DNA from 4 places in the Rahnella variigena genome. Region 4 is predicted to be linked to each of the others. Evidence: predicted binding sites of a transcription regulator. Region 4 holds the regulator's gene; each other region holds the start of a gene.
The links. The regulator PurR, encoded in region 4, represses purine synthesis genes. The targets are predictions, from matches to a motif close to CANGCAAACGTTTGCNTG.

Region 1: CKQ54_RS17020 (amino acid aminotransferase) is a predicted target of PurR. The motif match lies at 1,479-1,496, and genes of this name have one in related genera.
Region 2: purM (phosphoribosylformylglycinamidine cyclo-ligase) is a predicted target of PurR. The motif match lies at 1,575-1,592, and genes of this name have one in related genera.
Region 3: CKQ54_RS11210 (L-serine ammonia-lyase) is a predicted target of PurR. The motif match lies at 1,885-1,902, and genes of this name have one in related genera.

The regions. Positions count from the first base shown of each region.
Region 1 is NZ_NSDJ01000001.1:3,680,408-3,683,559, reverse strand. Features, by position in the region: gene CKQ54_RS17025 (MBL fold metallo-hydrolase) at 1-149, shown strand, start outside; gene CKQ54_RS17020 (amino acid aminotransferase) at 225-1,415, opposite strand; gene ompC (porin OmpC) at 1,657-2,769, opposite strand; gene asnS (asparagine--tRNA ligase) at 3,069-3,152, opposite strand, start outside.
Region 2 is NZ_NSDJ01000001.1:2,004,849-2,008,000, reverse strand. Features, by position in the region: gene uraA (uracil permease) at 1-475, opposite strand, end outside; gene upp (uracil phosphoribosyltransferase) at 682-1,308, opposite strand; gene purM (phosphoribosylformylglycinamidine cyclo-ligase) at 1,657-2,694, shown strand; gene purN (phosphoribosylglycinamide formyltransferase) at 2,737-3,152, shown strand, end outside.
Region 3 is NZ_NSDJ01000001.1:2,404,325-2,407,476, reverse strand. Features, by position in the region: gene pabB (aminodeoxychorismate synthase component 1) at 1-1,123, shown strand, start outside; gene CKQ54_RS11215 (CoA pyrophosphatase) at 1,120-1,722, shown strand; gene CKQ54_RS11210 (L-serine ammonia-lyase) at 1,930-3,152, shown strand, end outside.
Region 4 is NZ_NSDJ01000001.1:2,544,441-2,547,592, reverse strand. Features, by position in the region: gene CKQ54_RS11930 (C40 family peptidase) at 1-258, shown strand, start outside; gene cydH (cytochrome bd-I oxidase subunit CydH) at 434-523, opposite strand; gene purR (HTH-type transcriptional repressor PurR) at 858-1,883, shown strand; gene punR (DNA-binding transcriptional activator PunR) at 1,934-2,839, opposite strand; gene punC (purine nucleoside transporter PunC) at 2,976-3,152, shown strand, end outside.

The sequences.
Region 1 (3,152 bases), 1.1 Mb from region 4:
ATCATCAGGCGCTGATCCACTCGATTAAAACCAAGCTGTTGCCTCTGGGTGATGACATGGTCTTTATTCCAGGTCATGGCCCGATGTCTGACTTTGGTTACGAGCGTAAAAATAATCCTTTCCTGCAGGATGAAATGCCGGTCTGGTAATTATTGATTGCCTGAATACAAAAAGCCCGTCAGTGTCCTGACGGGCTTTTTTAATCGAGAAGCAGTGCTTAACGATTACAGTACGGCGACAATGGCTTCACACAGTGGTGCCATATTGTCGAGTGTGATACCCGCAACGTTGATACGTCCTGAATTCACCGCGTATACACCGAATTCATCCCGTAAACGCAATACCTGATCTTTGGTCAGGCCGCTGAAAGAGAACATCCCGTTCTGATTGATAATAAAGCTGAAATCCTGCTGCGCCCCTTTTTCCTGCAAGGTGCTGACAAACAACTGACGCATACGGTGGATACGCTGACGCATATCGCTCAGTTCCTGCTCCCACAGCGTGCGCAAGGCTTCGTTACCCAGAATGGTAGCTACAACCGCTGCGCCGTGTGCTGGCGGGTTAGAGTAGTTTGCACGGATAACCGATTTCATCTGACTGAACGCGCGATCGGCGGTTTCAGCGTCAGCGGCGACTAAAGTACAGGCGCCGACACGTTCATTATACAGGCCGAAGTTTTTCGAGTAAGAACTGGCGACCAGTAACTCTTTATGGCTGGCAACAAACAGGCGCAGACCCGCGGCATCTTCTTCCAGACCCTTAGCAAAACCCTGATAAGCGAAATCGAACAGCGGTAACCAGCCGTTTGCCACAGACAATTCAGCCAGCTTCGCCCATTGTTCTTCAGTCGGGTCGATACCCGTCGGGTTGTGGCAGCAACCGTGGAACAACACTACGTCACCGGCTTTCGCTTCGCTCAGGCTTTTCAGCATGCCGTCGAAATCAAGACTGTGATTGGCTGCGTCGTAATAGTTGTACTCTGCAACTTCCAGGCCTGAAGCGGAAAATACGCCTTTATGGTTCGGCCAGCTTGGATTGCTGACCCACACGCGTTTGGCGCTGGTTTGTGTCGCAATAAAATCTGCTGCAATGCGCAGGGCACCGGTACCGCCAGGCGTTTGTGCCGTGCGCGCACGCTTGTCTGCAATCACAGTGCTGCCTTTACCGAACAGCAGTTCCTGCGTGCAATGTGCAAAATCAGGCAATCCGTCGATGCTCAGATAGGTTTTCGTGGTTTCATTTTCCAACAGGAACTGTTCGGCTTTTTTCACGCTGGCCAAAACCGGCGTTTTACCCGTTTCATCTTTATAAACACCAATCCCAAGATTGATTTTATTCGAGCGATCATCAGCGCGGAAAAGATCGGTAAGACCCAGAATTGGGTCAGCAGGTGCTGCAGTGATTTTTTCAAACATGTCGGAAAATTCCATAGCCTGATATGACGAAAGAGGGCATCAGGGTACCGCCAGCGCTGTCGTTTGCCAACCGTTTGCGGCAAAAAGAAAGCAGAGTTGTGAGAAGGCGTGTGAGATTAAAATTTTTTATGGAAGAGGGTAGCAAAGTTCGTTTTTTGAATTGATTAAATGCAAAAGGCAGAGCCGAAGCTCTGCCTTGATATCCACTTTGATGCGCCCGAAAGCGCATCGTTAAGCGATATTAGAACTGGTATTGCAGACCAACACCAACGATGTCGTCTGTGCTACGGCCAGATGCTTTGGTGTAGCTGTTGTCGTCCAGCAGGTTGATTTTGTAGTCAACATAGGTAGACATGTTTTTGTTGAAGTAGTAGTAAGTACCTACTTCTACGTATTTAACCAGGTCAGCATCGCCGCCGCCGTAGGTAGAACCATTTTTGGTGAAGCCGTTCAGGTCCTTACCTTTAGACTGCAGGTAGGCGATAGATGGGCGCAGACCGAAATCGAACTGGTACTGAGCAACAACTTCGAAGTTCTGAGTTTTGTTAGCGATAGAATCCGGGTTGCCGTAATCAGTGGTGTTACGTGATTCACCGTAGAAGGTCGCCAGGTACAGGTTGTTAGCGTCGTATTTCGCGCCGAATGCGTATGCGTCAGCTTTATCACCAGCACCATCTTGCTTCTGCAGAGAGGTACGGTTAGAAGAGAAGTAAGCACCTGTCAGGCTAACACCGGAGTCGCCGATAGCATAAGCGGCAGAAGTACCCCAGCCGTCGCCATTGGAATCAACTGCGCCACGATCGTCACGACCTTCGTCGTTTTTACCCTGGTACTGTACAGCGAAGCTCAGGCCGTCAACCAGACCGAAGAAGTTGCTGTTACGGTAAGTTGCCATGCCATTACCACGACCAACCATGAAGTTGTCGTTGTTCTGGTACATGGTGTCATCGCCAAAGATTGGCAATTGGTCGGTGTAGGACATTACGTCGTAGATTACGCCGTAGTTACGACCGTAGTCGAAAGAACCTGCATCGCCAAATTTCAGACCAGCGAAGCCCAGACGAGTTTTGTTGCCTTCGTCGCCAGCGCTTTCTGCGTGGTTAGCCTGAACGTTGTATTCCCACTGGCCGTAACCGGTCAGTTGGTCAGTAATTTGAGTTTCGCCTTTGAAGCCGAAACGGACATAGGTCTGGTCGCCATCGTCGCCAGCGTTGTCAGAGAAGGTGTGACGCGCGTCAACTTTACCGTACAGATCCAGTTTGTTGCCGTCTTTGTTATAGATCTCAGCTGCGTTAGCTGCACCAGCAACTAACAGAGCAGGGATTACCACTGCAAGAATATTGCGCTTCATCATTATTATTACCCTCATTGGTTTTATTTGGACACCTGCCACTGCCTAAATAATTCTTTACGGAACTATTCACGAAAGTTTGGTGTCTCCTGTGTCTGAACGCACTATTCCATCCGTAGTAAGCTTAATCCATAGCGAAAATGCTACTAAATTACTAAATATGTTTCATTCAGAAAAAATGTATTACAAAATGTGTATTTTACGGAACTTTGTGACAGGGATCTATCTTTCAAAATGACTAAGGCCAGCATTGCCGGCCTTAGTTTTGTAACTATTTTGTTAATTAGAAATAGTTTAATTAATTAGAAGGTTGCACTACGTGGTGTACGTGGGAACGGGATCACGTCACGAACGTTTTGAACACCGGTCACATAAGCAACTAAACG
Region 2 (3,152 bases), 540 kb from region 4:
TGGTGGTGGAATCCACGGTTGCGCCATCGGCAGGCAGCAATCCGGCCATATTCGCTGCGACACCGGCCAGTTCAAGCCCGATGACGGCCACGATTGCACCCATCGCCGCGGGCGGGAACATCACGTTGATCCAGCCAATCCCGGCTTTCTTAACTATCAGCGCCACCAGACAGAACAGTAAACCGCAGGCAATAAATCCGCCCAGCGCCACTTCATACCCCATCGGCAACAGCAACAGCACAGGTGAAATAAACGCGAAACTCGAGCCGAGATACGCCGGTATCTTCCCTTTACAGACAAATAAATACAGCAAAGTCCCTATGCCATTGAACAGCAGCACCGTTGCCGGGTTTATCTTAAACAGAATGGGAACCAGAACGGTGGCACCAAACATGGCAAACAGATGCTGGAAACTCAGGGGGATTGTCTGCAGCAATGGCGGACGTTCGCTTACCCCGATGACACGACGGGTCATGAATGTGATCCTCTCAATGGTGTGATGTTGTATTAAACCGAACCCTTTGCTCGAAATAATTCGGGTTGCAGGAAGGCGGCAAGCCCGTGAGTCCCTGGGAGCATAGATAGCTATGTGACCGGGGTGAACGGGCGCAGCCAACGCATCTGCAGCCTGAAGTATGACGAGCAAAAAAAAGCCGACTGATTAGTCGGCTAAACGCTTATTTACTTCGTACCAAATATCTTGTCGCCCGCATCACCGAGCCCCGGGATGATGTAGCCTTTCTCGTTGAGCCCCTGATCCACCGAGGCGGTGTAGAGTTCAACGTCCGGGTGCGCGGCTTCGAGAGCGGCGATCCCTTCCGGTGCGGCAACCAGCACCAGCACTTTAATGCTCTGGCAGCCGGCTTTTTTCAGCAGGTCGATGGTGGCAATCATAGAACCACCGGTGGCCAGCATCGGGTCAACGACCAGCGCCAGACGTTCTTCGATGTTAGAAACCAGCTTCTGGAAATACGGCACAGGTTTCAGGGTTTCTTCATCACGGTACACGCCGACGACGCTGATACGCGCACTCGGAACGTGCTCCAGTACGCCTTCCATCATGCCCAGACCGGCACGCAGGATTGGCACGACAGTAATTTTCTTGCCTTTGATCTGATCGATTTCCACCGGGCCATTCCAGCCTTCGATGGTGACTTTTTCAGTTTCTAAATCGGCAGTCGCTTCATACGTCAGCAGACTTCCCACCTCAGAAGCCAGTTCGCGAAAACGTTTCGTGCTGATGTCGTTTTCACGCATCAGGCCCAGCTTGTGTTTCACCAGCGGGTGTTTCACCTCGACGATCTTCATTATTTATTCTCCTAAGGTGGTTGAGCTGCAAAAAAAAATCGCGAGATTATAACGCCATTTTTTTTGAACGCCATACCAATTAGCCTGATCCAAATCAACTTATCCTTCTTCATTGAAGCCGCAGCTGCGTTAGCGGCTCTCTCTCACCCGAATCACTGACTCAAGTCAGCTCATCGGGATTCGCTCGTTTGCTGCCTTGCTGCAACGCCAATGACTTCGGCTAAGTGTGGTATCTTTAAGTATAGATAGTGACTCTGAATAAGGCGCTCGCAAACGTTTGCTTCCACTGTTAGAATTGCCCCGCTTTATTCTTCAACCACCAACCCAAACCGCCGTGGGGACTTCGCAGTGACCGACAAAACCTCTCTCAGCTATAAAGACGCAGGCGTAGATATCGATGCCGGTAACGCATTGGTAGATCGCATTAAAGGTGTAGTAAAACAGACCCGTCGCCCGGAAGTTATGGGTGGATTAGGGGGTTTTGGTGCTCTCTGCGCGCTGCCGCAAAAATATCGTGAACCCGTGCTGGTTTCGGGTACCGACGGCGTTGGCACTAAGCTGCGTCTGGCGATGGATTTAAAGCGCCACGATACTATCGGTATCGACCTGGTCGCGATGTGCGTCAACGATTTGATCGTTCAGGGCGCTGAACCCCTCTTCTTCCTCGATTATTACGCCACCGGCAAACTGGACGTCGATATCGCCGCCAGTGTGATCACCGGTATTGCAGAAGGCTGTAAACAGTCTGGCTGTGCGTTAGTCGGCGGCGAAACCGCTGAAATGCCGGGCATGTACCACGGCGAAGATTACGACGTCGCCGGATTCTGTGTTGGCGTAGTGGAAAAATCAGAAATTATCGACGGCAGCAAAGTGGCTGACGGCGATGTGCTGATCGGCCTCGCCGCCAGTGGCCCGCACTCCAACGGTTACTCCCTGGTGCGCAAAATTCTGGAAGTCAGCAACACTGACCCGGAAACCACCACGCTGGCAGGCAAATCCCTGGCCGATCACCTGCTGGCACCGACCAAAATTTACGTGAAGTCGATCCTCAATCTGATCGAAAACGTGGACGTTCACGGTATCGTTCACCTGACCGGTGGCGGCTTCTGGGAAAACATTCCGCGCGTACTGCCGGAAAACACTCAGGTCATCATCGAAGAAGCCAGCTGGCAGTGGCCGGACGTCTTCACCTGGTTGCAGACTACCGGTAACGTCAGCCGTCACGAAATGTACCGCACCTTTAACTGTGGCGTGGGCATGGTGGTCGCACTTCCGGCAGAACTTGCCGACCAGGCCATTGCGTTACTGAATGACAAGGGTGAAAAAGCGTGGAAAATTGGCTATGTTAAGGCCTCTGACTCCGCTGAGCGCGTCGTTATTGAGTAATCAGTCAGGTCACTCTATTCACTGAAGACGACAGGTAGGGATATGAAAAGGATTGTGGTTTTGGTATCGGGCGAGGGAAGCAACTTACAGGCCCTGATCGATGCCTGCCAGCAGGGACGAATCAACGCAGAAATCAGTGCAGTCTTCAGTAATAAAATCGCTGCATACGGGCTTGAAAGAGCCCGTTTAGCCGATATTCCGGCACATGCGCTGGATGTAAAAGCTTACGAAGATCGCATCGCCTTTGACGTTGCACTGGCTGACGCTATTGAAATCTTTAAGCCCTCTCTGGTGGTTCTCGCCGGTTACATGCGGATCCTGAGCGCCGAATTCGTTCAGCGCTTTGCAGGGCGCATGATTAACATCCACCCTTCCCTGCTGCCGAAATATCCGGGTTTACATACTCACCGTCAGGCGATTGAAAATCAGGATGCCGAACACGGCACGTCCGTACATTT
Region 3 (3,152 bases), 140 kb from region 4:
GCAGCTGACTGCTTGCGGATTACACGCAGAAAGCTCGCCTGACTTTCCGTTTCTCGGCGGCGCTCTCGGGCTGTTCGGCTATGATTTAGGGCGTCGCGTTGAGGATCTGCCGCAAATCGCGATACGCGATATTGAGTTGCCCGATATGGCTGTCGGGATTTATAACTGGGCGCTGATCGCCGATCATCATTTGCAGCGTTTGACATTGATTTGTCATGGCGATATTTCTGCACGTTTACACTGGCTTGATGAGCATCAGAAAATCCGCTCTGCATCAGCGCCTTTCCGGCTGAATGCGCCGTGGCAGGCGAATATGAGCCGCGAAGAATACGGTCAAAAGTTCAGGCAGATTCAGGAATATATCCGCGACGGCGATTGTTATCAGATCAATCTGGCGCAACGCTTTTCAACGGATTACAGCGGCGATGAATGGCAGGCTTTTCTGCGTCTGAATCAGGCCAACCGCGCGCCTTTTTCTGCGTTTTTACGTCTGCCGGAAAACACCGTTCTCAGTCTGTCGCCGGAGCGTTTTATCTGGCTTAAAGAAAACCAGATCCAGACGCGGCCAATTAAAGGTACCCTCCCACGCTGTGAAGATCCGACAGAAGATGCGCGACAGGCAGAAAGGCTGGCAGGATCGGAGAAAGATCGTGCCGAGAACCTGATGATTGTCGATTTGCTGCGTAATGATATCGGGCGCGTCGCCGTACCTGGCAGCGTGCGCGTGCCGGAACTGTTTGTGGTTGAACCGTTCCCGGCGGTGCATCATCTGGTCAGCACCATCACTGCGCAGTTACCGCAAGATTGCCATCCTGCGGCCTTGTTACGCGCCTGTTTCCCCGGCGGTTCCATTACCGGCGCACCGAAAGTGCGTGCAATGGAAATCATCGAAGAGCTCGAGCCACATCGCCGCAACGGCTATTGTGGCAGCATCGCATATATCAGCTGTTGCGGCACCATGGACAGCAACATCACCATCCGCACGTTACTCACGTCGCAGGGAAAAATTCATTGCTGGGCAGGCGGCGGGATTGTGGCGGACAGTGAGGAACAGGCAGAATATCAGGAAACCTTTGATAAGATTGCCCGTATTCTGCCTCAGTTAGGAGAAGCATCATCGTGACTTTGCTGGAACAACATGCGCCAATTCAGACACTTTCCCCCGCCGTGGAAGATTTCATATTGCGCTTTCAGTTGCAGCAACCTCGCCAGCCCGCACCGGCGCTGCGCGGAACCCGTCACGCTGCGGTGCTGATCCCGATCATTTGCCGCCCTGAACCTACGCTGTTACTGACACGACGCTCCGACCAGCTGCGCAAACACGCGGGACAAGTCGCCTTTCCCGGCGGCGCGGCGGATGCTTGTGATGCGTCGATTATCGCCACGGCCTTGCGTGAAGCGCAGGAAGAAGTCGCCATTCCGCCTGAACAGGTTTATGTATTAGGCACACTTTCGCCGCAGGATAGCAGCAGCGGTTTCCGGGTCACACCGGTAGTGGGGCTGTTACCCGTCGATGTGCCGCTGCATCCGGCTGAAGAAGAAGTCGCCGAGTTGTTTGAAATGCCGCTGCGTGAAGCTTTTGATCTGGCACGTTATCACCCTCTGGATATTCATCGCCGGGGCATTCATCACCGCGTTTATTTGTCCTGGTATCAGCAGCAATTTGTCTGGGGTCTCACCGCCGCTATCATCCGTCAGCTCGCCGGACAGGTCGAAGTCTGAGCGCTCTGATTACATAGCGATCACACTTTTGCATCAAATAAGTTTATTTCATGCGAAAAATGAAACTTTTGCCTCTCAGCCCTTTTAAACTATAAGTCTATCCATAAGAACAAGAGAGCCGTCCATAAAGACGAAATCTCGCTGTCGTTCATTTATGGAAGCCAGGGATCCCGTTCCCTGCCGCAATCTATTACAGGAGTATTCGACGTGATTAGCGTTTTCGACATGTTCAAGGTCGGGATTGGCCCTTCCAGTTCCCATACTTTGGGCCCGATGAAAGCCGGTAAACAGTTCGCTGATGACCTGCTGGAAAAGGGCATGATGCCTGCCGTTACGCGTGTCGCCGTGGACGTTTTTGGTTCTTTGTCTCTGACAGGCAAAGGCCACCACACAGATATCGCCATTATTTTAGGCCTGGCCGGTAATCAGCCAGACACCGTCGACATTGACGGAATTCCCCACTTTATCCGCGACGTTGAGCAACGTGAGCGTCTGCCGCTGGGCACCACTCAGCATGAAGTAGATTTCCCGCGTGATACCGGCATGGTGTTCCGCGGTGAGAATTTGCCACGCCATGAGAACGCCATGCAAATCCATGCGTTTGCTGGCGATAAAATGATTTACAGCAAAACGTATTATTCCGTCGGCGGCGGTTTTATTGTCGATGACGAACACTTCGGTCAGCCGGTTCTCGACGAAGTCACCGTGCCTTACAGCTTTAATTCGGCCAGTGAAATGCTGGCGAAATGTAAGGAAACCGGCCTGTCATTATCCGGGCTGGTGATGAAGAACGAGCTGGCGCAACACAGTAAGCAGGAGATCGACCAGTATTTCGAGAAGATCTGGCACACCATGCAAGCGTGTATCGATCGCGGTCTGAATACTGAAGGCGTGTTGCCGGGGCCGCTGCGGGTACCGCGCCGTGCATCTGCCCTGCGCCGGATGCTGGTGTCAAACGACAAGCTTTCCAGTGATCCGATGAACGTGATCGACTGGGTGAATATGTTTGCGCTGGCGGTTAACGAAGAAAATGCGGCTGGCGGACGCGTAGTGACTGCGCCAACCAACGGTGCGTGCGGCATTGTGCCGGCGGTACTGGCCTATTATGACCAGTTTATTCAGTCGGTCAGCCCTGACATTTACCTGCGCTATTTCCTGACCTCCGGCGCTATCGGCATTTTGTATAAAATGAATGCGTCGATTTCTGGTGCAGAAGTCGGTTGTCAGGGCGAAGTGGGCGTAGCCTGTTCGATGGCGGCAGCAGGTCTGACGGAATTGCTGGGCGGCAGCCCTGAGCAGGTGTGTGTCGCTGCCGAAATTGGTATGGAACACAACCTCGGTCTGACTTGTGATCCGGTAGCCGGACAGGTTCAGGTGCCGTGCATTGAGCGTAATGCCATTGCATCGGTGAAAGCGATTAACGCTGCCCG
Region 4 (3,152 bases):
CGCACGGCAAACGAGATGTACCACCTGCGCGATGCAGCGCCGGTGAAACGCGGCGAACTTGAAAGCGGTGATCTGGTGTTCTTCAGAATCAACAACCGCGGCGCAGCGGATCATGTGGGTGTTTATGTTGGCAACGGCAAATTCATTCAGTCGCCAAGAACCGGTGAAGACATCAAAATCACCTCACTGGGCGATGATTACTGGCAAGACCACTATGTTGGCGCACGTCGGGTAATGACCCCAAAAACAATCCGATAATAAACAATTCGTTAAGTCTGAAGTTTCGCTAATCAGCCATTGAATAGCACTTAACGAAGAGTTTCTGCAGGGAAGAGTATCGGCGGTAACGGTCACTGCGTAAAATTGAAAAGGGCGATTCCTGTGAAAGGTATCGCCCTTTTTTGTTGCGTCTCACTACTGTCTTAGTGCCAGATTAGTTCATCACTGCCGTGAAGCTGAAAGCGATAATCATGAGCAAAGCGCATACCGTGGTGATCAACGATAATTTCAGGTTGCTGTCCATCAAACCCCCTTTCGGATCAAGTTGTGGCGTTTCTTTTAGCCACACTAAATGTGTGCCAACGCATTTTCGCATAATTCACTTTTAAAATCTTCTGCTGAATGAAAATGTGAACATGACAATTTTACTTCCACTTTCATGCATTATAAGAGAAAATTGTCGGTTAACACGCCTGTGTGCCGGTCGATTTCACCCGAGAGCATTTCACGCCTCATTCTGAAGAATCCACCCAATGATTACACTGCCCTTTTAGATGTCCGCAGTGTAATCAGCGCAAGCAAACGATTAACATAATGCTAACGTGCTGAAGCACGGAAGTTCAGGAGTCATTCTTTACATGGCAACGATTAAAGATGTCGCAAAGCGCGCTGGCGTTTCCACTACAACCGTGTCGCACGTCATCAATAAAACACGTTTCGTCGCCGAAGAAACCAGGGAAGCGGTGCTGCTTGCCATTAAAGAGCTACATTATTCGCCGAGTGCCGTAGCCCGTAGTCTTAAAGTGAATAACACCAAGACGATTGGTCTGCTGGCAACCTCCAGTGAAGCGCCCTATTTCGCCGAGGTGATTGAAGCCGTCGAGAACAGCTGCTTCTCCAAAGGCTATACGCTGATCTTGTGTAACTCGCACAATAATCTGGAAAAACAACAGGCCTATCTGCAAATGCTGGCGCAAAAACGCGTCGATGGTCTGCTGGTCATGTGCGCGGAATACCCTGATGAATTACTTAATATGCTTGAAGAGTATCGTTCGATTCCGATGGTGGTCATGGACTGGGGCGAAGCGCGCAAAAACTTCACCGACAGCATTATCGACAATGCTTTCGAAGGCGGATATATGGCCGGACGCTATCTGATCGAACGCGGGCATCGTGATATTGGCGTGATCCCGGGACAACTGGCGCGTAACACCGGCGGCGGTCGTTTCCAGGGTTTTGTCAAAGCGCTGACGGAAGCCAATATCCCGCTTCGCGAAGAATGGGTGGTTCAGGGCGATTTCGAGCCGGAGTCAGGTTATCAGGCGATGCATAAGATTCTGATGCAGAAACAACGCCCCACCGCCGTCTTCTGCGGGGGTGATGTCATGGCGATGGGCGCAATTTGCGCCGCTGATGAACTCGGATTGCGCGTCCCGCAAGATATTTCGGTGATTGGTTACGATAACGTGCGTAATGCGCGGTACTTCTCTCCGGCACTGACGACCGTCCATCAGCCGAAAGAACGGTTGGGTGAGATGGCCTTTACTATGTTGCTCGACCGCATCGTCAGCAAACGTGAAGAATCACAGACCATCGAGGTGCATCCGAAACTGGTTGAGCGTCGTTCGGTGGCCGATGGCCCGTACCGTGACTATCGCCGTTAATGTTTGCCTTTAATCTTTTATAACGCCTGCTTTTGCAGGCGTTTTATTTCTCAGTCCCGCAACCATTCACGGTTCATCGTTTCTGTATCACCCATATATTCCAGCAACCACGCCAGTGAAGGTGACGGATTACTCTGGTCCCACGTCAGGCAACACGGGCTGTCAGGGAAGGTATTCTCCAGCGCCAGAACCTGCAATGTCTGCTGCTCAATGCGATGGCTCACGCGATGTACCGGCATCATTCCCACACATAAACCTTCACTCAGACATTCAAGCGCGCAGGTCCAGTCCGGCACAACCAGACGCCGCTGGTTATCGAGTGTCCAGGTATCACGCTTGGGCAACGTCCGCGAGGTATCTTCAAGACACAATGCGGGATAAGGCCTGAGCTGGTCATCACTGAGCGCACCCGGTAACTGCGCCAGCGGATGCTGCGGGCTGACCACGCAGTGCCAGTCCATAAACCCCATGTCGCGAAAACTGAAACGACCACCAACCGGTATCGCCCGCGTCGCACCGATTGCCACATCAGCACGTCCGTCAACCAGTGCGTCCCACACACCATTAAACACTTCGGAATGAATAATCAGTTCCGTATCAGGAAAATGACGATAGAAATCCAGCACCAGACGCCGGGTTCTTGCCGGTTTAACAATTCTGTCGACAGCAATACGTAACTCGCCCCGCCAGCCGTTGGCAACCTGCTGACACTGGCGTCGTGTAGCTATCATTTTTTTTATCAGAACCCGCGCTTCATCAACGAAAACTTTGCCCGCTGGCGTTAAAACGACGTCGCGGTGTCGACGTTCAAACAAGGGCACCGCCAGCCATTGTTCGAGCTGACGAACGGTATAGCTGATGGCAGAAGGCACCCGATGTAGATCCTGTGCCGCCGCACTGAAGCTTCCGGTTCTTGCCACCGCATCAACGACTTCCAGAGCGTATTCTGACCACATATTTTAGCCTTCAATATTTTTGATAGCAGAGTGCAAATATTAACGTTTCACAACGCTGTTATCAAAGCGTTAAAATCTGCCTCCGAACAGATCCCTGCATCAAATCATCTGCAATAAATAAATTAACGAGATAATAATGAAACCCTCCTTTGGATTTATGCTCTATCTGGCTGGCCTGAGCATGCTCGGCTTTTTAGCCACAGATATGTACCTTCCTGCGTTCAGCGCAATGCAAACTAGCCTGATGACCAGTCCGGGAATGATCAGCGCCAGCCTGAGTATTTTTCTCGGCGGATTCGCCATCGGACAATTG